DNA from 4 places in the Janthinobacterium sp. EB271-G4-7A genome. Region 2 is predicted to be linked to each of the others. Evidence: predicted binding sites of a transcription regulator. Region 2 holds the regulator's gene; each other region holds the start of a gene.

Region 1 (7,220 bases), on a different contig from region 2:
ACCTTGTCTTTCATGATGGCCGCGTCGGTGGCGTAGACAAAGCCCGCATCGACTTCGCCGCGCGCCACGTAGTCGAGCGACTGGCGCACGTTCTGCGTGCCGATGGCCTTGGTCTGCACGGCATCCCACAGCTTGGCCTTCTTCAGCGCGCCTTCCGAATAGCGGCCGACGGGCACGCTGGCCGGGTTGGCGATGGCCACGCGGGTCACACTTTTTTGCGTCAGGTCGCCCAGGCTCTTGATGCCCAGCTTGCTATCGTGCGGCACGATCAGCACCAGGCTGTTGCCGACGAAATCCATGCGGTCGGCCGGCAAGACGAGGCCCTGCTTTTGCGCCGCATCCATGGTTTCCTGGTCGGCCGAGGCAAACACGTCGACGGGCGCGCCCTTGACGATCTGTTGCAGCAGCACGCCCGAGGCGGCAAAGTTCAAGGACACCTTGCTGCCTGGATACTGCGCCTCATAGCTCTGCGCCGCATCCTTGAACGCATTCGTCAGGCTGGCCGCGGCCGACACCACCACTTCGCCGGCAAAGGCGGAGCTGGCGGCAGTAGCGAGAAGAGCGGTGCCAAGCAGGCGGGCGAGGGAGGTGAGGCGCATGATCGTATCCTTGTAAGTGAACAGTGAACAAGGAGCGTAATATACACTTATATATAGCGTTCTGCCATCGCATGGGTCAAGCAATGGCAAAGAGCAAATGAGGGAAAATGCAGCCAGCGCCGGGAAATGGCAGCTGGCTGCGGTACGTCAATGACACCTGCCAGCAGGGAAGCGATCAAGCGGATCGAGCAAATTCATCGCTTAACTTGGCCGTTCAATTTTTTCCTAGCCTCTCAAGCAAGGCCTTTTTTTGCGCGGGCGATGCGGAACTGGTCTTGATGCCTTGTATTTGCGCCGCCTGCCTGTCTTCCGACATCGCCGCAAACCGTTGCGCATATTCCTCCACCAATGCGGCATTCCCGCGCAGGGCTCCCGCATACAGCCAGTAATTCGCTGTGGATACTTCGCCTTTTTTCAAATATTCCTGGCGCAGTTCGGCAATGGCCTTTCCATCACCATCGATCGCCCGCTGCTCCAGCGGCGTAACGACTGGTTCCTCACCGGTCGTACGCCGCTCCTGCATGACCCAATACGCAAAAAGAACCAGCAGAGCGGCTCCTATGCCTAATTTTATTTCCTGCTTCATGGCCTCAGCCTCCTGCATTGCAAGTACCAAAACATCACGACATGCTTGTCTGCGAACCAGTGCACGCCGCCTGCTAGCGGATGCGCAAGCTGACGACTTCCGAGACGACGCGGCCAAATGGACAGCGTCCCTCTGGCGATATGCCATAAATGGCCCGTATGCGATACATGCCGGCCTTGGATACAGCGTAGCGCCGCTCGAAATCACGGAACTTTCTTCCCCATTGATAGCCTTGTTCCAAAGAGACCTTGTCATCTGTCTCCAGTATTTTCATTTCCGGCCCCAACCAGCGTACCCGCTGGTTTTTTTCATTGAGCACCTCGAAACGCAGCCAATAGGATTCCAGTTCCATGAAGGCCGGCAAGTGCAAGGTATCTCTACCGGTATTCGCCACCATGATGGTCACGCCAACGGGTTCGTGTGCGGCGGCGATGGTCTTGTCCAGCACGACACTAATCTGCAATGCGCCATTTTTTTTATCGCAGGCGTTTGTGGAGACGGCAGAGAGCTTGGGCAGGGTATCGCTTTGCGCGAACGGGCTCTGGAAGAAAAGGACGAGAAATAATAGAACGAGTTTTTTCTGAAATAGGCTGAACATGGGAGTGGATCGGAGGTATTTTTGGCTAAGCGCCTCACAGAATGAAACGCCAGCTAACATTGACATCCTAGCACTATATTTCATTACTTATATGCAATGTCCTTACCGTTTGCAGGCCATTCCTCAATGGCCAAATAACGCAGCCTCTTGCGTACTATGTCGCACTGCATTCCTGATATACTGTATATAAACACAGTATATCGGGGTGCACCATGGAATTGACGGACAAGCTGGAAATCCTGGCCGACGCGGCCAAGTACGACGCGTCTTGCGCCAGCAGTGGCGCGCCCAAACGCGATTCCATCGGCAAGGACGGCTTTGGCGCCACCTCCGGCATGGGCATTTGCCACAGCTACACGCCGGACGGGCGCTGCGTTTCTCTGCTGAAAGTGCTGCTGACCAATTACTGCCTGTACGATTGCCAGTACTGCGTCAACCGCCGTAGTTCGAACGTGCCGCGCGCGCGGTTTACGGTGGCCGAGGTGGTCAAGCTGACGGCCGACTTTTACCTGCGCAACTACATCGACGGCCTGTTCCTCAGTTCCGGCATCATCCAGTCGGCTGACTACACGATGGAGCAGCTGGTGCAGGTGGCCCGCGAGTTGCGCGAGGTGCACCAGTTCCGCGGCTATATCCATCTGAAAACCATCCCAGACGCCGATCCCGCCCTGGTCGCGCAGGCGGGCCGCTATGCCGACCGGCTCAGCGTCAATATCGAACTGCCGACGCAGGACAGCGTGCAAAAGCTGGCGCCGGAAAAAAGCGTGCATACGATCAAGCTGGCCATGGGCGCCATCCGCCGCAAGCTCGATGAGAAAGCGGAAGAACCGCGCGCGCCGCGTTTCGCGCCGGCCGGGCAAAGCACGCAGATGATCGTCGGCGCCGACGCCAGCGACGACCAGCAAATCCTCTCCACGGCTGAGACCTTGTATGGCAGCTACAAACTCAAGCGCGTGTATTACTCGGCCTTCAGCCCCATCCCCGACAGCCCGAAAAGCGTGCCGCTGGCGCCGCCGCCCATGCTGCGCGAACACCGGCTGTACCAGGCCGACTTTTTACTGCGCAGCTATGGTTTCCAGGCCAGCGAACTGCTGCCCGCCACGGGCGGCAACCTGGCGCTCGATATCGATCCGAAACTGGCGTGGGCGCTGGCGCACCGCGAACATTTTCCGCTGGACTTGAACCGCGCGGCGCAGCACATGATCGCCCGCGTGCCCGGCATCGGCCTGCGCAACGCGCAGCGCATCGTCGACCTGCGCCAGTTGCGGCAAGTGCGCTACGCCGACCTGTCGCGCCTGCGCTGCAGCATGAAGAAAATCGCCCCCTTCATCATCACGGCCGACTACTTTCCCGCACGCGACACCACCGCCTCGGAACACCTGCGCCGCGCCTTGGCGGAAGCGCCGCAGCAGATGAATTTGTGGCCGGAGCTGCAGGCCGCATGAGTACGGTGGTGCGGCTGGCGCAATCGTTCGACGAGTGGCGCGCGGCCGCGCGCGAACTGATCGCGCGCGGCGTGCCGCCTGCCGACGTTGCCTGGCAGTCACAGCCCGGTGATGGCGACCTGTTTTCCTCGACGCCAGATGCGACGGATACCAGCGCGCCACTGCTGCGCCTGCCCCGTTCCCTGGTGGAATTGCTGGAAAGCGCCGCCTGTTTTAGTGCCCCGGATCGCTGGGCCTTCCTGTACCAGGTGCTCTGGCGCTGGCAACTGGACCAGCACGATGTACTTTCTCCCGCCGACGCGGACGGCGCGCGCCTGCACGCCATGGCCAAGGCCGTGCGCCGCGAAGAGCACGACATGCATGCGTATGTGCGTTTCCGCGAGCGGGCGGAAAGTGAGGGCGCACCCCGCTTCGTGGCCTGGTTCGAGCCCACGCACGACGTGCTGCCGCAGGTGGCGCGCCACTTCGCCCGCCGCATGGGATCTGCCAGCTGGATGATCGCCACGCCCGTCGCCAGCATGCTGTGGGATGGCACGACCTTGCATGCGGGACCGGCCCTGCTGCGCGGAGCGGCCGATATCGACGATGCGGGCGAAGCCCTGTGGCTGACCTACTACCGCAGCATCTTCAATCCCGCGCGCGTCAATGCCGGCCTGCTGCGCAGCCATATCCCCTCGCGCTTCTGGAAGAACTTGCCCGAAGGCGCCATCGTGCCCGCCATGCTCAGCGGCGCCGCCAACGGCGAACGGCGCACGGGCCAGACGGCCAGCGTGGGCCAGCGCAGCGGCGCCACCATGATCCCGCTCTCCGCCGAGCGCGCCCAGCCCGCGCGCGAACTGCCCACCACCCTGGACCAATGCCGCCGCTGCACGCTGTGGCAGCACGCCACGCAAGCCGTGCCCGGCGCCGGGCCGCCACAGGCGCGCATCATGCTGGTGGGCGAGCAGCCGGGCGACCAGGAAGACCTGGCAGGCTTGCCCTTCGTGGGCCCGGCTGGCGCGCTGTTGGACCAGGCGCTGCGGGAAGCGGGCATGGCGCGCGACAGTATTTACTTGACCAATGCCGTCAAGCATTTCAAGTGGGAACCACGCGGCAAGCGCCGCCTGCACAAGACGCCAGCGCAGCGCGAGATCCTCGCCTGCCATGGCTGGCTGGAACAGGAATTGGCCAGCGTAAAACCGCAAGTGATCGTGGCGCTGGGCAGCACGGCATTGAAGTCCATCCTGCAGGACGGCGCGGCAAGCATGACGCCGCTGGTCGGCACGCCGATCCGGCACGATGGGCGCTGGGTGGTCGCCGTATATCACCCCTCGTATGTGCTGCGCGCGCCCGATGAGGGGAGCCGGCGGCAAGCTTACGAAGTGATCGTGGCGGGGTTGCGGCAGGCGCTGCTGCTAGGGCAGGATAGCCATCACAGCGTTGAAGCCGGCACTTCCTGCCCCTCATCGCGCCGCGCATAGCGTTGCGCGATCACGGCGCAGATCATCAGCTGAATCTGGTGGAACAGCATCAGCGGCAAGATCACCATGCCCAGCGAACGGGTGGAAAACAGCACCTTGGCCATCGGCACGCCGCTGGCCAGGCTTTTCTTCGAGGCGCAAAAGACGATGGCGATTTCATCTTCCTTGTTGAAACCCAGGCGGCGGCTGATGAAGGTGGAAATGCCCAGCACCAGCGCCAGCAGTAGCAGGCTGATCAAGCCCAGGGCGACCAGGGTTTCCACCGAAATCGTATGCCACAGGCCTTCGCTGACGGCTTCGCTGAAGGCCGTGTAGACCACCAGCAGGATCGAACCCTGGTCGACATATTTCAGGGTGGCTTTATGGCGGTCAACCCAGCGGCCGATCCAGCGGCGCAGGAACTGGCCGGCCAGGAATGGCAGCAGCAGCTGCATGACGATGGACAGCACGGCGTCCACCGACGACTTGCTTTCCGCGCCCTTGGCTACCAGCAAGCCCACCAGAATGGGGGCGAGGAAAATGCCGATGAAATTCGAGGCCGAGGCGCTGCAAATGGCGGCCGGCACGTTGCCGCGCGCCATGGCCGTCATGGCAATTGAGGACTGCACGGTGGACGGCAGGGCGCACAGGAACAAGATGCCCATGTACAGGTCGGGCGTGAGGAAGGTCAGCGCCAGCGGACGCAGGGCCAGGCCCAGCAGCGGAAACAGGACAAAGGTGCTGGCCAGCACCAGCAAGTGCAGTCGCCAGTGCATGGCGCCGGCCACCACGGCTTCGCGCGACAGCTTGGCGCCATGCAGGAAGAACAGGGCGCCGATGGCAACGGTGGTGATGTTGCCGAAGACCACGGCCGTCTGGCCCGTGCAGGGCAGGAATGTGGCCAGCCCCACGGTGACGAGCAGGGCGATGGTGAAATTATCGGGTTTCAGATTGCGCAACAGGGCAGCGGGGGAAAAAGAAGACATGCGGTAGCCTGGTAACGGTGCAGCCTTGCAACAGCATGCTGTGCCGGGGATGACAAACAGCGCCGGGAGCGGCGCCAGTACTGGCTATTCTACCTGTATTGCCCAATTCCTTGCCTGATGGCATGGCCTGGCTTTTCAGCGCAAACCGGACAGACAAAAAAATGCCCTGTCCGCAGACAGGGCAACCCGGAGTAAAGTACAGCGCGAGGGGATTAACCGGCGGCTTTGACTTTCAGCTCGTTCTTGATTTCTTTCACGCCGCTCACGGAAGCGACGATCTGCACGACGCGGTCACCCGCTTCGGCGCTCGGCACGTCGCCCGACAGGACGACCACACCTTGCTGGGTTGCTACCTTGACTGGCAGGGCAGCGGCTTGCGCATCGGCGCTCAGGGCGGCCTTGGCCGAGGAAGTGATGGTTTCATCAGGGACGGCAGCGGCAGCGTTGGCGGCCACTACGGTGTCAGCAGGAGCTTGTGCTTTTGGGGCGGAGTCAGCTGCATGCGAAGCGGTGATCGAGGCGCCCGACAGTACGATAGCGGCAACCAGGGTATTGAACAGTTTCGATGTTTGCATGGTAGTTCCTCTCAATGAAGTTAAAAGCTTCTTACTTGGATAAAGCAACACTTTGAAGCGTCACATCTACCCATACAGCAAGCACCGTGCCAGCTTTTAAATTTCCTTGAAAATCAATGACTTACATTCTAACTCGATTTTTCCAGCGCGTTTCAGACGGATCTGGCCGGAAAAACGGGGCTTTTTGTCGCCTGACAGCGACAGTTTGTGGCAAGACCGTCAATGTTTTACGCCAAGCCCCTGATTTTCAACGCTTTATTTTTGTCGCTATTCAGCGACAGGGTCGCCGTCAAGCCGGAACAGGGCCGGCGTCAGCTCGTATTTCTGTAATAAACGGTAGAACTCCGTGCGGTTGCGGTCGGCCAGGCGGGCCGCGTCGGCCACGTTGCCGTCCGTCAGGCGCAGCAATTGAATCAGGTAGTCGCGCTCGAAACGCTGCTTGGCTTCGTTGTAGCTGAGCGCCTCCAGGGACGGCACGCGCAGCGCGCGCTGCACCAGGGACAAGGGCACCAGCGGCGCCGTGGCCAGCGCGCACACTTGCTCGACGACATTGACCAACTGGCGCACATTGCCAGGCCATGGCGCGGCCACCAGGGCAGTCAAGGCGTCAGGGGCGAAGCCATTCAGGGGTTTCTGGTACTTGGCCGCCAGTTTCTGCAGGAAATGATTCGCCAGCAGGGAGATATCTTCGCGGCGCTCGGCCAGCGGCGGCAGGGTCAAGGTCACCACGTTCAGGCGGTAATACAAGTCTTCGCGGAATTGCCCCTCCTGCATGGCCACGTCCAGGTCGCGGTGCGTGGCGGACAGGAGCCGCACGTCGACCGGACGCGTCTGGTCGGCGCCCACGGGGCGTACGGCCCGTTCCTGCAGCACGCGCAGCAGTTTCACCTGCAGCGGCAAGGGCATGTCGCCGATCTCATCTAAAAACAGGGTGCCGCCATCGGCCGCCTGGAACAAGCCTTCGCGGTTGCCGACGGCCCCCGTAAACGAAC
Region 2 (7,220 bases):
TCGTCATTGCCAACGCCTATGGCGCCACGCTGGCGAAATTCCTGCCGGAAGCCGTGCCGGGCGAAGCCGTCCGTTTGTTGCTGGCTTTCGTGGTGCTGTTCATCGGCGTACGCATTTTGATGGGATTGCTGTCCATGACGGTTGACGCGCTCGTCAAGGTGACGGGCCTGAGCCTGGCCGACCGCACCCTGGGCAGCCTGTTCGGCGTGGCGCGGGGCCTTGTGATCGTGCTGACCGCCGTCATCTTGTGTGGCATGACTTCCATACCGCAGCAGCCATTCTGGAAAAACGCGCAGCTCAGCCCGCTCGCGGAGCAGGGCGCGCGCGCCATCAAGCCTTATCTGCCTGCCGCTTACGCGCAGCATGTGAAATTTTGAATTTTTTTTAAAATCAGTAGCACAGTTTAGGAGCACACCATGTGTGGCATCGTCGGCGTCGTTTCCCATCAACCTGTCAATCAATTGCTCTATGATGCATTGTTGCTCCTGCAACATCGCGGTCAGGACGCGGCAGGGATTGCGACCAATCACAGCAGTATGTTTTCCATGCACAAAGCCAATGGCCTCGTGCGTGACGTCTTCCGTACGCGCAACATGCGTTCGCTGCAAGGCACGACGGGTATCGGCCATTGCCGCTACCCGACGGCCGGTTCGTCGAGCGAAGAGGAAGCACAACCGTTCTATGTGAATGCGCCGTTCGGCATCACCCTGGCGCACAATGGCAACCTGACCAACTGGGAACAGTTGAAACTGGAAATGTTCAAGAATGACCGCCGCCACATCAATACCGATTCCGATTCGGAAGTGTTGCTCAACGTGCTGGCGCATGAAATCCAGGAAGCGACGACGGGCCTGAACCTGGACCCGGAAGCCATCTTCAAGGCCGTTACCGTGCTGAACCGCCGCGTCAAGGGTGGTTACGCCGCCGTCGCGCAAATCGCCGGCGTGGGCTTGCTGGCCTTCCGTGATCCGCACGGCATCCGCCCGCTGTGCCTGGGCATCAATGAAACGGAGCAAGGTCCGGAATACCTGATCGCTTCCGAATCCGTGGCCCTGGAAGGCATGGGCTTCCGCTTCGTGCGCGACATCGGTCCCGGCGAAGCCGTCTTCATCGATGCTGACAAGCAATTGCACAGCGCCCAATGCGCCGACAATGCCAGCCTGAACCCGTGCGTGTTCGAATTCGTCTACCTGGCCCGTCCCGACTCCGTCATCGACGGTGCCTCCGTGTACGCCACGCGCCTGAAAATGGGCGAGTACCTGGCCGAGAAGATCCGCGCCGAATTGCCAGGCGTGCATATCGACGTGGTCATGCCGATTCCCGATTCCTCGCGTCCGGCCGCCATCCAGCTGGCCATGGCGCTGAACATCGAGTACCGCGAAGGCTTCATCAAGAACCGCTATATCGGCCGTACCTTCATCATGCCGGGCCAGGCGGCGCGCAAGAAATCCGTGCGCCAGAAGCTCAACGCGATCCCGTCCGAATTCAAGGACAAGGTCGTGCTGCTGGTCGACGATTCCATCGTGCGCGGCACCACCAGCCGTGAAATCGTGCAGATGGCGCGCGAAGCGGGCGCGACGAAAGTCATCTTCGCCTCGGCTGCGCCGCCGGTGATCTACCCGAACGTGTACGGCATCGACATGCCGACGCGCGACGAACTGATCGCCTATGGCCGCACGACGGAAGAAGTGTGCCGCGAAATCACGGCCGACTACCTGGTGTACCAGGATATCGGCGCGCTCAAGCAGGCGATCGCCGACGTCAACCCGGCCCTGACCAACTTCGAAGCGTCGTGCTTCGATGGCGTGTACGTGACGGGCGACGTGTCGCAGGAATACCTGGACCGCCTGGAATATGCGCGCCACCATCCGAAGGCGGCAGCGCCCGAAGATACGCCGCGTTCCCAGCTGAACCTGAACCTGGCGACAACAGAAGCGTAATTATCTTGCCCGGCTAGCGCCGGGCTTTTTTTGCTCCGCGATCATGAACGATAAAAAAAACTACGGCTTTACCACCACCATCCTGCATAACGACCGCCGCAAGGGCATCGAGCACGGTTCCCTGCACAAGCCCGTGCATACTTCCGTTGCCTTCGGCTACGGCGATGCGCGCCAGCTCGCTTCCGTATTCCAGGGCAAGGAGCCCGGCTTCCGCTACGGCCGCCAGGGCAATCCGACCGTCTCCGCGCTGGAAGACAAGGTCAACAAGATGGAAGATGGCGTCGCCACGCTGTGCTTCGCCACCGGCATGGGCGCCATCGGCGCCGTGGTGCAGGCGCTCTTGCGCGCTGGCGACCATGTCGTGTCGTCGGCCTTTTTGTTTGGCAACACCAACAGCCTGTGGCAAACGGTGACGGGGCAGGGCGTCGCCGTGTCGTTCGTCGACGCCACGGACGTGGCCAATGTGGCCGCCGCCATCACGCCGCAAACGCGCATCGTGTTTGTCGAAACCATCGCCAATCCGCGCACGCAGATCGCCGACCTGGCGAAGATCGGCGCGTTGTGCAAGGAACGCGGCATTTTGTACATCGTCGACAACACGATGACGACACCCTACCTGTTCCGCCCGAAAGCCGTGGGCGCGGGCCTGGTGGTCAATGCGCTGACAAAATCCATCGGCGGCCACGGCAATGCCCTGGGCGGCAGCTTGACGGACACGGGGGTGTTCGACTGGACGCAGTATCCGAACATTTTCGACAATTACAAGAAGGCGGCGCCGGCGCAGTGGGGCATCGCGCAAATCCGCGCCAAGGCCTTGCGCGATTTCGGCGCCTCCCTGGGGCCGGAGGCGGCGCACCATATCGCCGTCGGCGCGGAAACCATGGCCTTGCGCATGGACCGTACCTGCTCGAACGCCCTGGCGCTGGCCACCATGCTGGCTGCCGACCCGCGGGTAGCGGCCGTGCATTACCCGGGCCTGGCCGCGCATCCGCAGCACGCGCTGGCAACGGATTTGTTCCGCAGCTATGGCTCGCTGTTCAGCTTTGAGCTGAAGGATGGCATCGATTGCTTCGATTTCCTCAATCGTCTCAATCTTGCCATTCCAGCGAGCAATCTCGGCGACACGCGCACCCTGGTCATTCCCGTCGCCCATACGATCTTTTACGAGATGGGCGCCGAGCGCCGCGCCAGCATGGGCATCGCCGAATCCCTGATCCGCGTGTCGGTGGGTATCGAGGATGAGGCGGACTTGCTCGAGGATTTCCGTCAGGCACTCGATGTATAAGTCGCCGGATAAATGAAAAGGGCCGCAACAGTCATGCTGTTGCGGCCCTTTGTTTTTCGCCGTTCAATGGTAATGTCTTCGTGCCTTCAGAAACCGTAGCGAGCAAGCCCAATATCGGGTTGAGTAGCGGAGCTGTACATTGGTACAGCGAGCAACGGATGCCCGAGAGTGGGCTGCGCAGTAGGTTTATGAGGGCGCGCTCAATCAATGCCAGCTGCGCATCAAGCCTACCGCCAAACCTTCCAGGGCGAATTCATCTTCCGGCGATACGGTGATGACCTTGAAGTCGGGGTTTTCCGGTAGCAATTCGATGACGGAACCCGTTTTCTTGTAGCGCTTGACGGTGACTTCGTCGCCGATGCGGGCGACGACGATCTGGCCATTCTTGGCGCTATCGACCTTCTTGACGGCCAATAAATCGCCATCCATGATGCCGGCGTCGCGCATGGACCAGCCGCGCACCTTCAGCAGGAAGTCGGGCTTGGCCGAAAACAGGGCGGGGTCCACGTTGTAGCTCGCTTCCAGGTTTTCCTGTGCCAGGATGGGCGAGCCTGCCGCCACCCGGCCGATCAGGGGCAGCGACATCAGCAGCGCTGCCGGCACTTTCGATGGCAGGGCTTCAGCGGCCGCGCCGATCAGGCGGATGCCGCGCGAGGTGCCGGGAGAAATCTCGATCGCGCCCTTGCGGGCCAGGGCCTGCAAATGCTCTTCGGCCGCGTTGGCCGATTTGAAACCCAGTTCATTGGCGATTTCGGCACGGGTGGGAGGAAAGCCCGTGTTTTCAATCGCGTCCTTGATCAGGTTCAGGATTTGTTCTTGTCGTGCTGTCAGCTTGATCATGAGCGGTGGGTGCATACTAAAATGCTGTCTATATGAACAGTCTGTATTTTTGTACAGTATCGCCCACTATGCAAGGGGATTTCCGTGTTTTAGGCGAATTTCGCAAGAAATACTTGTCCATGGGCGGAAAGCACGGTGGCGCGCGGGCTTTTCGGGCGCTTGTGGAAGGAATGATTGAAACGTTTGCAAAAGGCGGTTATAATCTTCGGCTGACCTTCCCACACCCGTCTTGACGCCGGGGTGGGCGATTATCAATCCGACCTGAAGGAGTTTGCATGCGTCATTATGAAATAGTCTTTATCGTCCATCCGGACCAAAGCGAGCAAGTGCCCGCGATGATCGAACGCTACAAAGCCAGCGTAACCACCCGCGGCGGTTCGGTTCACCGCGTGGAAGATTGGGGCCGCCGTCAAATGGCTTACTCGATCCAAAAGCTGCCTAAAGCACACTACATCTGCCTGAACATCGAATGCGACAACGAGACCCTGGTCGAGTTGGAAACAGCATTCAAATTCAATGATGCCGTGTTGCGTCACCTGACCGTTAAAATGAAGAAAGCTGAAACAGCTCCTTCGCCGATGATGAAATCGGTACAACGCGAAGACGCGGCCAAAAGCCACCGCACCGAAGCACCAGCAGCCGCTCCAGCCGCAGCAGCAGCTTAATTCTTGACCAGGATCGTGCGCTGAACCAGCTACAAGTCACCGCCATCATTGCCGAGCGCGAAATATTGCGCTATACCCCGGCAGGGCTGCCGATTGTGAATGCAGTATTGCAACACAGTTCGCAGCAGATGGAAGCAGGGATTGCCCGTTTGACCGAGTTTGATGTTGCCGCGCTAGCCGCTGGCGAAATTTCAGGCAGGTTCAGTCAGGCAAGCTTGGGCGGGGTGTATCAGTTCACGGGTTTCCTGGCCAGGAAGAGCCGCAACAGCAAGAGTTTGGTGTTTCACATCATTGATTTTAGTGCAGTCAATTCTGACTAGCGCATTTTAGATACAGGAGCCTGACATGGCATTCGGTAAAAAGTTCGACAAAAATAAGCTCAAGCTTAAAGAAAAACGCAAACAGCAAAACCCGTTGTTCAAACGCAAGAAGTTCTGCCGCTTCACCGCAGCTCACGTTGAGCAAGTCGACTACAAAGACGTCGACACGCTGAAAGACTTCGTCCAAGAAAACGGCAAGATCATGCCAGCACGCCTGACCGGTACCAAAGCGCACTACCAGCGCCAAGTTGACACCGCAATCAAGCGCGCTCGCTTCCTCGCGCTGCTGCCATACACCGATCTGCACCACGCTTAATCGGTCAGATATTCCTGGAGAAGAACTATGCAAATCATTCTGTTAGAAAAAGTTGTTAACGTCGGTAACCTCGGCGAAGTCGTCAAAGTCAAAGACGGTTACGCACGTAACTTCCTGATCCCGCAACGCCTGGCACGTCGTGCTACGGCAACCGCTGTGGCTGAATTCGAAGTCAAGCGCGCCGAACTGGAAAAAGCTGCTGCCGCCAAACTGGCCGCATCGCAAGCCCAGGGCGAAAAACTGAGCGGCCTGACCGTTCAAGTTGCTCAAAAAGCTGGTGTTGATGGCCGTCTGTTCGGTTCCGTCACCAACTTCGACATCGCTGAAGCGCTGACCAAGCAAGGTTTTGCTGTTGAAAAAGCACAAATCCGCATGCCTACCGGCCCGCTGAAGATCGTTGGCGAGCACAACGTTTCGGTTGCTCTGCACACCGACGTGGTTGTGGAAGTTGTTATCGCTGTCGTACCAGACGCGAACGCGTAATCGTCTGCGGGCCTTGCCCGCAAGCGCTGCCGCACTATGAAAAGCCGGGTTCGCCCGGCTTTTTTGTGGCCTTTTTTTCGCTCAATTTCAGCCCTTTATTTTTGCCAGCACGCCGAAGCGGGTATAATTCGCGCCATGAACGCCCCCTCTGATCCGCAACTGGATTCCCTCCGTATTCCGCCGCATTCGATCGAAGCAGAACAATCCGTCATTGGTGGTCTGCTGCGCGACAATGCCGCGTATGACCGCATCGCCGACTTCATGCATGCGGAGGATTTCTATCGCTATGACCATCGCATCATCTTCGAGCAAATCGTCAAGATGGTTAACGCTTCCAAGCCAGCCGATGTCATTACTGTTTTTGAAACCCTGACCCAGCTCGGCAAGGCCGATGATGTGGGCGGACTCGCTTACCTGAACGCCATGGCGCAAAACACGCCATCGGCCGCGAACATCCGGCGCTACGCCGAGATCGTGCGCGACCGCGGCGTGCTGCGCAAGCTCATTACCGTCGCCGACGATATTTCCGGCACGGCCTTCAGCCCGCAAGGCAAGGAAGTCAAGCAGATGCTTGACGAGGCCGAATCGAAGATTTTCGCCATCGCCGAAGAGGGCGCGCGCGGCGCTCAGGGCTGGACCGCCATCCAGCCCCTGCTGACGCAAGTGGTCGAGCGCATCGACGAACTGTACAGCCGCGACAACCAGAGTGAAATCACGGGCGTGCCCACCGGTTTCATCGACCTCGACCGCATGACCTCCGGTCTGCAGCCGGGCGACCTGGTGATCGTGGCGGGCCGTCCGTCGATGGGCAAGACGGCGTTTTCCGTCAACATCGGCGAAAACGTGGCCATCGACAGCGGCTTGCCCGTGGCCGTGTTCTCGATGGAGATGGGCGGCGCCCAGCTGGCCATGCGTATGCTCGGCTCCGTCGGACAGCTCGACCAGCACCGCCTGCGCACAGGCCGCCTGAACGACGAGGACTGGCCGCGCCTGACGAATGCGATCCAGAAGATGAACGACGCGCAGTTGTACATCGATGAAACGCCTGCGCTCAACTCGATCGAATTGCGCGCCCGCTCGCGCCGCCTGTCGCGTCAATGCGGCAAGCTGGGCCTGATCATCGTCGATTACTTGCAGCTGATGTCGGCCAATACGCCGGGCGACAACCGCGCCACGGAGATTTCCGAGATTTCACGGGGCTTGAAAGGCCTGGCGAAAGAACTCGGTTGCCCCGTGATCGCGCTGTCCCAGCTGAACCGCTCTCTGGAGCAACGCCCGAACAAACGTCCTGTCATGTCCGACTTGCGCGAATCGGGCGCTATTGAGCAGGATGCCGACGTGATCCTGTTCATTTACCGCGACGAGGTGTAT
Region 3 (7,220 bases), 980 kb from region 2:
TTCGGGTTCACGCCTGCCACGAAGGCAGCTTTGCCGTTCGCGTAGTCGCGGCAACCGCGGGTGTGGAACTGGCCGGTCTTGCCGGTGATCCCTTGGGTAACGACTTTGGTATCTTTATTGATCAGAATGGACATGTTGATTCCTTAATTAAGCTTGACCGGCAGCAGCGGCAACGACGCTCTTGGCTGCATCTTCCATGGTGTCGGCTGCGATGATAGGCAGACCGGAATCGGCCAGCATCTTTTTGCCCAGGTCTTCGTTGGTGCCCTTCATGCGCACGACCAGCGGTACGTTCAGCGAGACGGCTTTCACTGCGGCGATAACGCCTTCAGCGATCACGTCGCAACGCATGATGCCGCCGAAAATGTTCACCAGGATGGCTTTCAGGCCTGGGTTTTTCAGCATGATCTTGAACGCTTCGGTCACTTTTTCTGCCGTGGCGCCGCCGCCGACGTCCAGGAAGTTGGCTGGCTCGCCGCCGAACAGTTTGATCGTGTCCATGGTGGCCATGGCCAGGCCGGCGCCGTTCACCAGGCAACCGATGTTGCCGTCGAGCGAGATGTAGGCCAGGTCGAATTTCGACGCTTCGATTTCAGCTGGATCTTCTTCGTCCAGGTCGCGCAGGGCGATGATTTCCGGATGACGGAACAGGGCGTTCGGGTCAAAGTTGAACTTGGCGTCCAGAGCGATGACCTTGCCGCTGCCGGTGACGATCAGCGGATTGATTTCGGCCAGCGAGCAATCGGTTTCCCAGTATGCTTTGTACAGGCCTTGCAGGTTGACGCGGGCGTCGACGATGGAACCGGCAGGCACGCCGATTTTGGTCGCGATGTCGTCTGCCTGGGCATCGGTCAGGCCAACGCTCGGCTCGATGGTGACGTGGTGGATCTTCTCTGGGTGGCTCTCGGCCACTTCTTCGATGTCCATGCCGCCTTCGGACGATGCCATCAGGACGATTTTCTGGGTGACGCGGTCGGTGACCAGCGAAACGTACAGTTCCTGTTTGATGTCGGCGCCTTCTTCCACCAGCAGGCGGTTGACTTTCTGGCCTTCGGCGCTGGTCTGATGCGTGATCAGCTGCATGCCCATGATCTGGTCAGCGTATTCCTTGACCTGTTCCATCGATTTTGCCACTTTCACGCCGCCGCCCTTGCCGCGGCCACCTGCGTGGATCTGCGCCTTGACAACCCACACCGGGCCGCCCAGGGTTTCCGCAGCCTTGACGGCTTCTTCGACGGACATGCACGGAATACCGCGTGGTACCGTCACTCCGAATTGCCGGAGGATTTCTTTGGCTTGATACTCATGGATTTTCATGCTGGCTTCCCTTCTGATACTGATGTGTAAAAATACGGTTAGTGGTGCAAAAAAAACAGGAAAGCGCCGGGGTCACGGCTTGGCTACCCAGCGCGGGTAATACTGTGCAACTGCCCCGCCATCCGTGCGCAGGGCGTGGCATTTGTCGAGTTGAAACGGCTTTTCATGCGATAAGTCAGCATTCGCACCGTCACGGGTCGACCAGACATCGCCGGCAAATGCCTGAACCGTCGCAGTCGGCAAGACTTGCGCCAGTTCGGTCAAATGGGTACAGCCGGCGATTCCCGCCAGGCGCTGTTTCAAGTCGCGGCGGAAATTCTTCAATAAATTCAGACCGATCAGCGCCCTGTAAGCGGGGCCGATGGTATCGCAAAAACCGGGATAGGGTACGGCATCGGAGGCGGCCTCGGCCTCGACAATGGTCAGTTCGCGATCGACGGTAATACGTAAATGGAGGTCATGCAGAGGGGCGCCGGCGGGACGGGGGCCGGAGGCCAGGGTCGCGTCATAGCTTTTGATATCGGTGATATGGGCGTCAATATCCCACAGGCCGTCGTCGCGCACATACGCTTGGACGTCGATAACACGGGAGTGCCGTAGGGCGCGCCGGGATACGGGAGTTGACAGGGGCATAAGACCGATGCCGCTTGCGCGGCCATAATTTAGTAAGCAGCCATGTGCCTAAAGCACTCTGTTCGCAGCTTCTACGAACAGCAACCGCACCTGCGGCGCCGCAAAAACCCTAAAAGTGTAGCACACTGGGCGCTGGTTGCGCCGCAACATAATTTTTCATTGCTTCGATAAAAACATTTCAAAGCATAAAGAATACACATGGAAATTGACACCGTTATCACGGATGGTGATGACAGATATGGCCGATGGATGCCGCGATATACCTCAGATTGCCGCGCCGGCCCAGCCGACGGCAGCGCGGGCAAGCCCGGCCCCATGCAGCGCAACAATATGCCATCCGATTGCCAGGCGGATGGCAAGGAAAGTGAACTTACCAGTAAAACAATGATCTGGAGCGAGCTTGCCTGACAAGCAAGGTACAGGGCAGCCATGAACTGTTGCAGATCGAACACAGCGAGACCAGGGCCAGCTGGACGGTCAGCGGCGCGCACCTAGTCGTCCTCGGGCTCCAGCCCCTTCAAGGCCACCTGCACGGCGCGCTGGGAAAAACCGCGCTGCATCAGGAAGCGCATCTGCTTGTTGCGCTGCTCGGCATTCTGCGCCACCTCGCCAAATTTGCGGCGCCACACTTCGCAGGCACGCGCAACCTCCCCTTCGGCCAGGCCCGCCTTGAGTTCCTGCAGCGCCTCGCCACCGATGCCATGGCTTTGCAATTCCGCCATGATGCGGCTATTGCCGAAACGGGCCGAGCGGCGGTGGATCAGCGACTCGGAAAAACGCTCCTGCGATAGCCAGTTCGCCTGCTCCAGGCTGTCGAGCAAGGCTTCCACATCGTCGCCCTCCTGCGCATGGCGCTGCAGCTTGCGCCGCAATTCCATGCGGCTGTGTTCGCGCATCGACAGAAAACGTAGCGCCCTGCCCTTCAGGCTTAGTTGTACTGCGGCCATACATCCACCTTGTCTTTCATTCCACGGTCAAGCCATCCAAACACAATCGCCGCCCGGCGCAACAGCGCGGGACGGCGATCGTGGTCATACTATGCGGCGAGCCGCGCGTAGGTCGGATTAGGCCCCTTGGGCCGTAATCCGACAACATTGTTGGCGTCTGATCCGACAACATTGTTGACGTCTGTGGTGTTGTCGGATTACGCGCGGCTTTGCCGCGCTAATCCGACCTACTCTGCCTTGGCTTCTGCAGCCTTGGCAGCCTTGTCGGCGGCTTTATCCGCTTTTTCCGGCTTTTCAGCGGCCAGCGGTGGCAGTTCGCGCACGCCCAGCGAAGCGCGGACCTTGTTTTCGATTTCGCGGGCCAGCGCCGGACGCTCTTGCAGGAAGGCACGTGCGTTGTCCTTGCCCTGGCCGATGCGTTCGCCGTTGTAGCTGTACCACGAACCGGATTTTTCCACGATCTTGGCATCCGAGCCCAAATCCAGGATTTCGCCTTCGCGCGAGGTGCCGGCGCCGTACAGGATGTCGAAGTGCGCTTCCTTGAACGGTGGCGCGATCTTGTTCTTGACGACCTTGACCTTGGTTTCGTTGCCGATCACTTCATCGCCGGACTTGATCGAGCCGGTGCGGCGGATATCCAGGCGCACGGAGGCGTAGAATTTCAGCGCATTGCCGCCGGTGGTCGTTTCCGGGCTGCCGAACATCACGCCGATCTTCATGCGGATCTGGTTGATGAAGATGACCAGGGTATTCGTGCGGTTGATGGAGCCGGTCAGCTTGCGCAGGGCTTGCGACATCAGGCGCGCTTGCAAGCCTGGCAGGGAATCGCCCATGTCGCCTTCGATCTCGGCGCGTGGCGTCAGCGCGGCCACGGAGTCGATGACGACGAGGTCGACGCTGCCCGAACGCACGAGGGCGTCGCAGATTTCCAGTGCCTGCTCGCCCGTATCCGGTTGCGAGATCAGCAATTCATGCAGGTTCACGCCCAGCTTTTGCGCGTAACCGACATCGAGCGCGTGCTCAGCATCGATAAAGGCGCAGGTGCCGCCCAGTTTTTGCATCTCAGCGATGGTTTGCAGGGTCAGGGTGGTTTTACCCGACGATTCCGGACCGTAGATTTCCACCACGCGGCCACGCGGCAAACCGCCCACGCCCAGCGCGATATCGAGGCCGAGCGAACCGGTCGACACGACTTGCACTTCTTCGATCGCTGCGCTGGCATCCATGCGCATGACCGAACCTTTGCCAAACTGCTTCTCGATCTGCGCCAGTGCGGCGGCGAGCGCCTTGGCTTTTTCCGATGCGGGTACTACAGCTTTTTTATCGTCCATATGTTCTTTCAGCCGTTCTACAGTTGCGGATTCACGTGAATCCGGCAGCCTGCGATAGCGCCAGTGGGTTAAATTCTTTACACAGACAGTACTGTATAAAAAAACAGTGATCAATGCAAGCGGAACGTGGATTTGTTTTGAAACAGATCAATACAAGCCTGGTTTCTCACAAAAACTCGCCACCTTGCGGAAAATGAAACACAATACAAACTTCTACCGCCGCAAGCATAGGAAGTGCACCATGCGTATTTTACTTGCCGAAGATGACAGCGTGCTGGCCGATGGCCTGACCCGCTCGCTGCGCCAGTCCGGTTATGCGATCGACTACGTCAAGACGGGCCAGGAGGCCGATACGGCCCTCTCCACCCAGGAATTCGACTTGCTGATCCTCGACCTGGGCCTGCCCAAGATGTCCGGCCTGGAAGTGCTGCGCCGCCTGCGCGCGCGCGCCTCGCTGCTGCCGGTGCTGATCCTGACGGCCGCCGATTCCATCGAGCAGCGCGTGAATGGCCTCGACCTCGGTGCCGATGATTATATGGCCAAGCCGTTCGCCTTGTCGGAACTGGAGGCAAGAGTGCGCGCCCTGACGCGCCGCGGCGCCGGCGGCGGCGCCACCATCATCAAGCACGGCCCCCTCAGCTATGACCAGGTGGGGCGCAGCGCCTACATCAACGACCAGATGCTCGACTTGTCGGCGCGCGAACTGGGCTTGCTGGAAATCCTGCTGGGCCGCACGGGCCGCCTCGTCTCGAAAGAACAGCTGGTCGACCACCTGTGCGAATGGGGCGAAGAAGTGTCGAACAACGCCATCGAAGTGTATGTGCACCGCCTGCGCAAGAAGATCGAGGTGGGCGGCGTGCGCATCGCCACCGTGCGTGGCCTCGGCTATTGCCTGGAAAAATACTCGGAAGCGGCGCGCCTGAACGCCGAAGCGGGCGAATCGGCAAGCCCGGCCAGCGGACCCGCCAGCAAGTGAAGGTGCGCGAGGCGCCAGCGGACGAGGCGGATGACGACGACTGGTTCGAGCCGCCCACCACGGAGCAGGACGACACCATCGAGCATTCGCTGTTTGGCGAAATCCTCGACTGGATGCTGGCGCCCTTGCTGCTGCTGTGGCCGATGAGCATCGCCATCACCTATCTGGTGGCCAAGGGCATCGCCAATCAGCCGTTCGACCATGCGCTGGAAGACAGCGTGACCGTGCTGACGCAACAGGTCAAGCAGGCCGACGGCGCCATGCTGCGCCGCGTGCCGGAAAAGAACAGTAACAACAAGGGCCGCGACTTCCTGCGCGGCGACGATATCGACACCCTGTATTACCTGGTGGTGGGTCCGCGCGGCGAATACCTCGACGGCGACCGCGATTTGCCGCCGCCGCAGGACCCCGACAAATACCGCAGCGGCATGGTGCTGTTTCGCAACGACACCATCCATGGCACGCCCGTGCGCGTGGCGTTCAGCTATCTCGACATTCCGTCCAGCAACAACGACGAGCCGCAGCGCGCGCTGGTGCAGGTGGCGGAAACCCTGGAAAAACGTGCCCAGCTGGCCAATGAAATCATCAAGGGCGTGATCTTGCCACAGTTCATCATCCTGCCCGTGATCCTGGCCCTGGTCTGGTTTGCCCTGGCGCGCGGCCTGTCGCCGCTGGCGCAATTGCAGGAACGCATACGTGCCCGGCCACCCGACGATTTATCGCCCATCGAATCGGGCCAGGTGCCCGAGGAAATCACGCCGCTGGTCGGTTCGCTCAACGAGATGCTGGCGCGCCTGTCGTTGTCGATCGACATGCAGAAGCGCTTCATCGCCGATGCCGCGCACCAGATGAAAACGCCGCTGGCCGGCATGCGCATGCAATCCGAGCTGGCGCTGCGCCAGACCGACCACGACGAGATCCACCGCTCGCTGCTGCAACTGGCGAAAAGTTCGGAAGCGGCCACGCGCCTGGTCAACCAGCTGCTGGCCCTGGCGCGCGCGGAAAACCAGCCTCAGGCGGGCACGGCGTTCGAACCGATCGAGCTGAGCGAACTGGCGCGCGGCGTGGTGCAGGACTGGGTGCAAGCCTCGTTTGCCCAGCATATCGACCTGGGCTTCGAGCAGCCCGCCTATGCGATCATGATTTCCGGCAATGCCATGATGCTGCGCGAGCTGCTGAGCAACCTGATCGACAATGCCCTGCGCTACACGCCGTCGGGCGGCAGCGTCACGGTGCGCGTGCGCAGCACCCTGGAACTGGCCATCCTGGAAGTGGAAGATACGGGCCCCGGCATACCGCAGGCCGAGCGGGCCCACGTCTTTGAACGCTTTTACCGCATTCTCGGCAGCAATGTCGACGGTAGCGGCCTGGGCCTGGCCATCGTGCGCGAAATTGCCCAGCAGCATGGCGCCGAAGTCGATATTTTTAACAATCCGCGCGCGCACTCGCCGAAGCTGCCGGGCACCCTGCTGCGCCTGAGCATCGCCCTGCTGTTGCCGGACGCGCCAGAAGAGGATGAGGTCACGTATGGATAAGCCCAGCCCTCCCGCAGTGCCGTTGCGCACGCCCAACTCCGAGCTGCAGTCGCGCCGCGATATCCACTGGCGCAAGACGCGGCGCCTGACGGCCATCCTGCTGCTGGTCTGGCTGCTGACGGGCTTCCTGACCGTGTTTTATGCGCGCGAACTGTTGCATTTAAATCTGTTCGGCTGGCCGCTTCCCTTCTATATGGCGGCCCAGGGCGCCTCGCTGGTGTACCTGGCCATCATCGCCTTCTATGCCTGGCGCATGCAGCGCCTCGACCGGGCTTTTCATGCAGAGGAGCACGCATGAGCGACCAGCGCAGCTTCTTTGCGCGCCTGTGCCGCTACTATTTGCTGTTTACGGCCGGTTTTGCCGCCTTCCTGCTGGCCCTGTCGGTGCTGGAACAGGAAGGCATGCCGCGCGCATGGATCGGCTACCTGTTCATGCTCGTCACCATCACCCTGTACGCCACCATCGGCGTCATCAGCCGCA
Region 4 (7,220 bases), 140 kb from region 2:
CAACAGATGGTCGGCATCGTCGAGCGAAACGAAACTTTTCGGGTGCTTGGCGGCCGTGAAGATGTCCATCGCGTTCGACAGGCTCACCGTCGTGTCGTTCGGCGCGTGCATCACCAGCAGGGCGCGGCGCAGGCCGGTGATGTGGGTCTTGAGGCTGTGGCTGCCCGCGTCGTCGACGAATTGCTGGCGGATGCGGAAAGGCCGCCCTTCCAGCTGCACCAGCGCTTCGCCTTCGGCGGCGATTTGCTCCAGGTGGTCGCTGAACATGCGCGTCACGTAGGCGGGCGTGCTGGGTGCGGCCAGGGTGGCGATGGCGGTCGCTTCCGGCACTTGCGCGGCAGCGGCCAGCACGGCCGCGCCGCCCAGGCTATGGCCGATCAGCAATTGCGGCGCGGCGTGTTTTGCCCGCAGAAAATCCGCGGCGGCGACCAGGTCGTCGACGTTCGACGAGAAATTGGTGGCGGCAAACTCGCCCTCGCTGGCGCCCAGTCCCGTGAAGTCGAAGCGCAGCACGGCGATGCCGTGTTCCGTGAGACCTTGCGCGATGCGCCGCGCGGCCAGCACGTCCTTGCCGCAAGTAAAACAGTGGGCGAACAGCGCATACGCGCGGATGGCGCCGTCGGGCGCATCGAGGCGCGCCGCCAGCACATGGCCGTGCGCGCCAGGAAAATCTTGCCGGGTGGATTTCATTGTCTCAGATCAAAGCTGCCGCGCAGGGCGGCCGATGGCGCATTGTAGCGCCGCCCGGCCACTTCCTGCTTTAATCCCGCTTGGGAATATTGACTCCTTTGGCAACGGCTGGCCTGGCCAGAAACGCGTCCAGCGCGCGCTGCACATGCGGGAAATTGCCAAAGCCGACGAGGTCGCCCGCACCATAGAAACCCACCAGGCAGCGCACCCACGGGAAGATGGCGATGTCGGCAATCGTGTACTGGCTACCCATGATCCAGTCGCGGCCCTGCAGGCGCTGCTCGAGCACGCCCAGCAGGCGCTTGGCCTCGCCGATATAGCGTTCCAGCGGCCGCTTGTCCTCGTAATCCTTGCCGGCGAATTTATGGAAGAAGCCCACCTGGCCAAACATGGGGCCGATACCGCCCATCTGGAACATCAGCCACTGTATCGTTTCATAGCGCAGGCCTGCGTCCTGGGGGATGAACTTGCCCGTCTTTTCGGCCAGGTACAGCAGGATGGCGCCCGACTCGAACAGAGCCAGCGGCTTGCCATCGGGACCGTCCGGGTCGAGGATGGCGGGAATCTTGTTGTTCGGATTGAGGGACAGGAAGGCGGGCGACAGCTGGTCATTCTGCTCGAAGCTGACCAGGTGCGGCTCGTACGCCAGGCCCAGTTCTTCCAGCAGGATCGAAACCTTGATGCCGTTCGGCGTGGGCAGCGAGTACAGCTGCAGGCGCTCGGGATGCCGGGCAGGCCATTTTTGGGTGATGGGGAAGTCGGAAAGCTGTGTCATGGATATCCTTCATTTCAATTAAAGATGCGGCGCCGGGCAGCCAGTATAGCCAAGCATGGCAGTTTCAGCAGGACAGCGCATTCAGCCAAACAAGCCATGCAAAAACCAGCGCGGCGCGGCATCTTCTCCGCTGCCGGCGATGCGTTCACGGTAGACCCAGTAGTGGGCATGGTCGAGGCCTTCGGCGATGAAGTAATCGCGCGCCTGCGACTGGCCCCACCAGCCCGCTTCGATGCGCTCGGCGACAGAGACCATTTTCAGGGGCGAGCCATAGAATGGCCGGTGCTCGCGCATCAAGAGCGCGATGGGCTGGGCCAGCAGCCAGCCGGGACGGGGCATGCCGGGCAAGCCGGGCGGCAAGTCCGGCACCGCGTTTCTGCCGCCGGCCTTGGCAGGCAGCGGCAGCCACTGGTTGGCCGCCTCGGGACGGTAATCGGCGCGCGGCGCGGCCTGCAAGACATTGTCCGTGCCCAGGCGCGCCACCAGCAATTCCATCAAGCGCTGGCGCTCTTGCGGCGTGCCGCCCGGTTCGGGAAACAGGGTGTCGCTGGGCGGCGCCATCGGCTGCACCTGCAGCGCTTCCAGGGTGAGGCCGATCACGGGCGCGTCCAGCGCCAGCTGCGCCAGGCGTTCCTTGAGCAGGCGCACCAGGTGCTTGTCGCGCCAGACGGCCTCGCCCAGCGCCAGGTCGATGACGGTGGGCGCACGCGCCACCCGGCCCCGCTCGTGCGCCAGCAACAATTGGATGCGCTCGACGGCAAATTGCCGCGCGCACAGCCAGCCCGTCATTTGCTGCAGCAGCCGGCGCGCGCCGAACAGCAGCGCGTCGGCGTGCTCCACGCGGTCGAACAGTTCCAGGCTGGCGCGGAACGTGGGCGGCGCTTCGAGCCACAGGTACAGTTCCGTGCCGTGGCCATGCGCATCGTCAAGCATGTCGAGCAAGGCCCCGCCGCAGCGGCGCTGCAAGCCGGGCCGGGGCAAGTGGCGCAGCTGCCCCAGGGTGCGGCAGCCGATGCCGTCCAGCCATTCCAGGTAGGGGCGCGCCGGCGGCAGCAAGGCGCACGGCAGGCGGTCGAGGCGGCGCACCAGGCTGGCCATGCTCAATGTCCGGCCCCGGCGCGTCCCGGCGCGCGCCAGCAGCCAGGCGCCGCGCGCCGTGGGGGCGCAGGACAGCTGGGCCGTGTAGCCGAGCGCGCGCAAGCTGGCCGCGATTTGCCGGCACAGGGCGCGCACGCCGCCGAACAGGCGCAGGCTGGCGCCCGCATCGACGAGCAGGGTCGCTTCCTCGCCCTGCGCCACCAGCGGCGAATATTGCAGCAGCGCCAGCGCTACCGCTTGCAGGGCTTGCGCTTCCAGTTCCTGGGAGCGTTCGTGCAGGCGCGCCTGCGGCGCCAGCATCAGCGCGCCGGCGCGGCGCATGCCCGGCCGGATGCCGGCTGCCCGCGCCAGCGGCGACACGGCCATCACTTGCTCCTGCTCCAGCACCACGCCGAGGCTGTCAACCGACCAGCGCGGGCAAAACACTTCGAGCGGGAGCCGGGGCAGGCACAGGCCGATCCAGAGTCGCATGGCGTAGCAGTAATGAAGGAGGTTGCAGGGGCAGGAACAGGGGCGCGTCGCGCTGCGGTCCCCGGCGCTTGATGAAGCCGATCTCGATGCCGCCGGCGGCCGGACGCACGGACAGGCGCAGCGGCGCCGGCGATGCATCCTGCGCGCCGTGCAGCGGGCGCAGCATGCAAAACAGGGTGTTGCCGGACTGCGCGGCCAGGTGCAGCCGGCGCAGGCTGTCGGCGCGCACGTGCGGCTGCCAGAACAGCAAGGCGCCGCAACTACCGCTGCGCAAGATGTTTTCCGCCGCCCACAGGGCATCCTTGCTGCTGGCGCTCTTGAGCCACAGCAGCTGCGACGGCGCCAGCCCCTGCGCGGCCAGGGCCAGCGCCTGCGGCGGATGGGGCGGCTGCAGCAGCACGATGGGCAAGCCCGGCAGCTGCGCCAGCGCGGGCGCCAGCAGCCGCAATTCGCCGCTGCCCGGCTGCTGCACCAGCAGATCGATGAGGCTGCCGCTGGGCCAGCCGCCGCCGGGCAGTTGCGCGGACAGGGCGGCAAAGCCCGTATCCAGGCAGCGCGTGGCGCCCTGCCCCAGCTGCGATGCGCGCCACAGGGACGGGTGCAAGGCTTCCGGCGAGGCCATCAATTGGTAATGTTGCATAATTGTATATAAATATAAATACTGTATGCATATACAGTACTATCCAGCCCCGCATTTGGCAAGGCTTATCTGCGCCGCAGCTCCCCGGGGGACGTCCCGCCACGTCCGAAAAACACCGTTTTTCACATCGATTGCTGTACCATAAGCACTCTCCTTACCGTCTGGCAACGTACCAGTCGGCCTCCTCCGTCCATAAGGAAACGCATTTGACCACCATCCAAATCATCAGCGCCATCGTCTTCGGGCTTGCGCTCATCCACACCTTTGCCGCCAAGTCGTTTGAAACCTTGTCGCGGCGCCACCCCCGCCATGCGGGCCTGCTGCACTTGCTGGGCGAAGTGGAAGTCGTGTTCGGCTTCTGGGCCTTCATCTTGATCATCATCATGGCCTTTGTCTCGGGCGGCGATGCTGCCATCGAGTATGCCGAGTCGCGCCATTACACGGAGCCGCTGTTCGTCTTTGTCGTCATGGTCGTGGCTGCCTCGCGCCCCGTGCTCGACGCCGTGCAGCGCCTGTTGAAAGGCGTGGCGCGCGTGATGCCGCTGCGCACGGAACTGGCCCTCGTCTGGCTGGGCCTGGCGCTTGTGCCCCTGACGGGTTCGTTGATCACGGAACCGGCCGCCATGACCCTGGCCGCGCTGATGCTGGCACCGCAAATCTTCCGCCCGGGCATCCCTGAATGGCTGAAATACGGCGCGCTGGGCGTGCTGTTCGTCAACGTTTCCATCGGCGGCACGCTCACCTCGTACGCGGCGCCGCCCGTGCTGATGGTGGCCACCACGTGGAACTGGGATAGCGCCTACATGGCTAGCCATTTCGGCTGGAAGGCGGCCATCGCCGTCCTCGTCAACGCCACCGGCGTGAGCATTTTGCTGCGCAAATACCTGCACAGCAACACCTCCGACATCAAGCCGAAGGCCGGTGAAGTCGAAGCGCCAAAAGTGCCGCTGGCCGTCAGCCTGGTGCACATGATCGTGCTGGCCGGCGTCGTCGCCCTGGCGCACCATCCCGTGCTGTTCATCGGCCTGTTCCTGTTCTTCCTCGGCTTCGTGCAGGCGTATGAGCGCTATCAAAGCCCGCTGATCCTGAAAGAGGGTTTATTGGTCGGCTTCTTCCTCGGCGGCCTGGTGGTACTGGGCGGCATGCAGCAATGGTGGCTGCAGCCCATCGTTTCCAGCCTGAAACCGCTGGCCCTGTTCTTCGGCGCCCTGGGCTTGACAGCCATTACCGACAATGCGGCCCTCACTTACCTCGGTTCGCTGATCGTCGGCATGACGGACGAAGCGAAATACATGCTGATGGCCGGCGCCGTGGCCGGCGGCGGCCTGACCGTCATCGCCAATGCGCCGAACCCGGCCGGCGTGGCCCTGCTGCGCCGCGGCTTCAAGGATGAATCGATCGGCGCCGTCGGTTTGCTGGCCGGCGCCCTGCTGCCGACGGCCGTGGCGGGCCTGGCCTTCCTGGCCCTGTAAGCCTCATCACGGGGCGGCTGCCGGCCGCCCCTGCTCTCCCTCAGTTCCCCCCTCAGTTACCCTCATACACGAGGAAATGCAGCCGGTCATAGAACAGGCTGTAGGCATAGTCGAACGTGCCCACGCTGCGAAAACCCTTGTGCAGATACACTTGCAGCGCTTCGCTTTTTTCCCATACCGTCAAGGTGATGCGCGCACAGCCCTTGCGGCTGGCCAGGTCGCGGATTTCATGGAACATCTGCCGGAACAGGCCCTGCCCCCGGTATTTCTCGTCGATGGCCAGGCTGCTGACGAAACAGTCGTCGGTGCGCGCATGCGCGAGCACGAATGCGTCATACGCATCGTCGAGCGCCTTCATGTCGTCCCGGTAATACGAGACGGCGCCGCAGGCCTGGAACTCGGCCATCGTGGCGGCCGTGAAGAAGCCGATGAAACGCCCGTCTTCGTCATGCAGGCCGTGGATGTGCTGCAGATACGGGTCGATATTCTGCCGCCGCTGCAATTCGACGAACTGCAGATTGAGTTTATTACCGAACGAGCAGTATTCGAGATAGCTGGTGGCAAACAGCAGTTTCGCCATGCGGTTCTTCGTCTCATCGCCCAGCAGTTCACCCGGCACCAGCTTGAGCGGCGCATGCGACAGCAGACCCGCCTGCGTCTCGTCGCCGGACGGGACGGCATCGCTGGCGACCGGCATGCGGCTGCCGTGGCGGCCCACGGTCGGGCGCCAGAAATCGCCAGCGGCAATATGCCGCGAACGGTGGGCCAGCAGGTAGCGGCAAAAGACGCCATTCACGCGATCGAGCTGCGGGTCGTCCGACAGCACCGAGTAATAGTGAAAATGGTCGATGTCCGCCCGCAGCTGGGCCGCATACGCCATGCGCGGCACTTCCTCGATATCGAACACATCGACGATGTCGGGCAGGCTCAAAGGATCGTCAAGCTGCCAGCCGATTTCGTCGAGCCTGGCGACGCAGCGCGCATACGCGCGCCGTTCCTCGTCACTGAGGGGAATGTGCACGTCGGTAATGATATCGTCCAGCAAGCGCATGCCCCGGATGCCGCCCGCCACCGCTTCCCGCGCACCGTCATACAGCACGCAATAGCGCTGGTAGAACTCGGCATGGCTGAGCAGGGTCACGCCCAGGTTTCTCTTCCATTCGGCATAGAACTGGCCAAACAGCTGCGCCTCGAATTGCGGGCAGGAACGAGGAATCCGCGCATCGATACCCGCATAGGCGATGTTCACATTGCGCTGGATCACACGCAGCGCGGCATCGTTCTTCTTGGCGATCAGCATGCCCGTTTCATCGAGAAACAGATTCATCCAGCTGACATGCTGGCGCTCTTCGCTGTCGCCATCCTTGCGCTGGAAATAATCGGGCACTTCCGGCTTCATCAGGAAAATCGTCGCCGGATTGTGCGGGATCGTATCGACATCCATATACATGCCGCCGTATTCGCACATGATGAGGATGCGGAAATAATCGGATAAGGTGGCGAAGTAGCGCTGCATATGCAGGGTATCGAGTACGCCGAAGCGGGCCGGCGCGAAATCCAGCGCCAGCGCGCGCAGCGAATTGATATGCAGGGTCGTGCCGCCGATGGCGTAGCGGCCTATCGTGTAGCGCCCGGCGCCGCCCGTGGGGCTGAAGCGCTCGTCATTGCGCAGCTGCTGCGCATCCCACACCCACAGGATGGAGACGTACGGCGCGCCGCCGTTGTGCCGCACCGCTTCCAGCGCCGCGCCCCACTGCTGGATCGCTTCGGCTGCGATGGCCGGCAACGGTCCGCCCATCCAGATGCGGTGCAGGTAGCGCTCATCGTCGCCGAGCGCGCGCGTGGGAATGCAGCTCAGCGACGAGCAGCTTGCTGCATTGAAATGGTTGAAGTTCAGGGCGACGAAGCTGCGCAGGGCCGCGATGCCCGCCTGGTGCTCCACGGCCAGTTGTTCCAGGTCGCTGCCGGCCGGCCGGACATCGGCCAGGGTGATGTAATCGAGTTTCAGCCGGTTGATGCGGAACTCGTATTCCAGGTTGAAAATCTTTGCTTGATCGTGTTTCGAGGCCAGGTC

The links. The regulator LexA, encoded in region 2, represses DNA repair genes until DNA is damaged. The targets are predictions, from matches to a motif close to ACTGTATNNNNATACAGT.
Region 1: a site for LexA is predicted at 1,963-1,980, ahead of IGS58_RS24505 (putative DNA modification/repair radical SAM protein). Genes of this name have one in related genera too.
Region 3: a site for LexA is predicted at 4,319-4,336, ahead of recA (recombinase RecA). Genes of this name have one in related genera too.
Region 4: a site for LexA is predicted at 3,695-3,712, ahead of imuA (translesion DNA synthesis-associated protein ImuA). Genes of this name have one in related genera too.

Annotation. Positions count from the first base shown of each region.
Region 1 is NZ_JACYMI010000004.1:348,807-356,026, reverse strand. It holds gene modA (molybdate ABC transporter substrate-binding protein) at 1-599, opposite strand, end outside; gene IGS58_RS24515 (hypothetical protein) at 814-1,185, opposite strand; gene IGS58_RS24510 (hypothetical protein) at 1,259-1,783, opposite strand; gene IGS58_RS24505 (putative DNA modification/repair radical SAM protein) at 1,996-3,228, shown strand; gene IGS58_RS24500 (UdgX family uracil-DNA binding protein) at 3,225-4,688, shown strand; gene IGS58_RS24495 (bile acid:sodium symporter family protein) at 4,640-5,653, opposite strand; gene IGS58_RS24490 (BON domain-containing protein) at 5,866-6,228, opposite strand; gene IGS58_RS24485 (sigma 54-interacting transcriptional regulator) at 6,496-7,220, opposite strand, start outside.
Region 2 is NZ_JACYMI010000001.1:1,269,665-1,276,884, forward strand. It holds gene IGS58_RS05790 (CvpA family protein) at 1-377, shown strand, start outside; gene purF (amidophosphoribosyltransferase) at 417-1,940, shown strand; gene IGS58_RS05800 (cystathionine gamma-synthase family protein) at 1,984-3,225, shown strand; gene lexA (transcriptional repressor LexA) at 3,430-4,065, opposite strand; gene rpsF (30S ribosomal protein S6) at 4,341-4,730, shown strand; gene priB (primosomal replication protein N) at 4,751-5,050, shown strand; gene rpsR (30S ribosomal protein S18) at 5,076-5,366, shown strand; gene rplI (50S ribosomal protein L9) at 5,394-5,849, shown strand; gene IGS58_RS05830 (replicative DNA helicase) at 5,985-7,220, shown strand, end outside.
Region 3 is NZ_JACYMI010000001.1:290,115-297,334, reverse strand. It holds gene sucD (succinate--CoA ligase subunit alpha) at 1-134, opposite strand, end outside; gene sucC (ADP-forming succinate--CoA ligase subunit beta) at 148-1,317, opposite strand; gene IGS58_RS01395 (DUF2889 domain-containing protein) at 1,390-1,950, opposite strand; gene IGS58_RS01390 (hypothetical protein) at 2,149-2,358, shown strand; gene recX (recombination regulator RecX) at 2,442-2,897, opposite strand; gene recA (recombinase RecA) at 3,125-4,228, opposite strand; gene IGS58_RS01375 (response regulator) at 4,470-5,204, shown strand; gene IGS58_RS01370 (sensor histidine kinase) at 5,207-6,739, shown strand; gene IGS58_RS01365 (DUF4212 domain-containing protein) at 6,732-7,037, shown strand; gene IGS58_RS01360 (sodium:solute symporter family protein) at 7,034-7,220, shown strand, end outside.
Region 4 is NZ_JACYMI010000001.1:1,133,284-1,140,503, reverse strand. It holds gene IGS58_RS05255 (alpha/beta hydrolase family protein) at 1-690, opposite strand, end outside; gene IGS58_RS05250 (glutathione S-transferase N-terminal domain-containing protein) at 761-1,465, opposite strand; gene IGS58_RS05245 (Y-family DNA polymerase) at 1,547-3,034, opposite strand; gene imuA (translesion DNA synthesis-associated protein ImuA) at 2,964-3,674, opposite strand; gene IGS58_RS05235 (putative Na+/H+ antiporter) at 3,881-5,146, shown strand; gene IGS58_RS05230 (GNAT family N-acetyltransferase) at 5,199-7,220, opposite strand, start outside.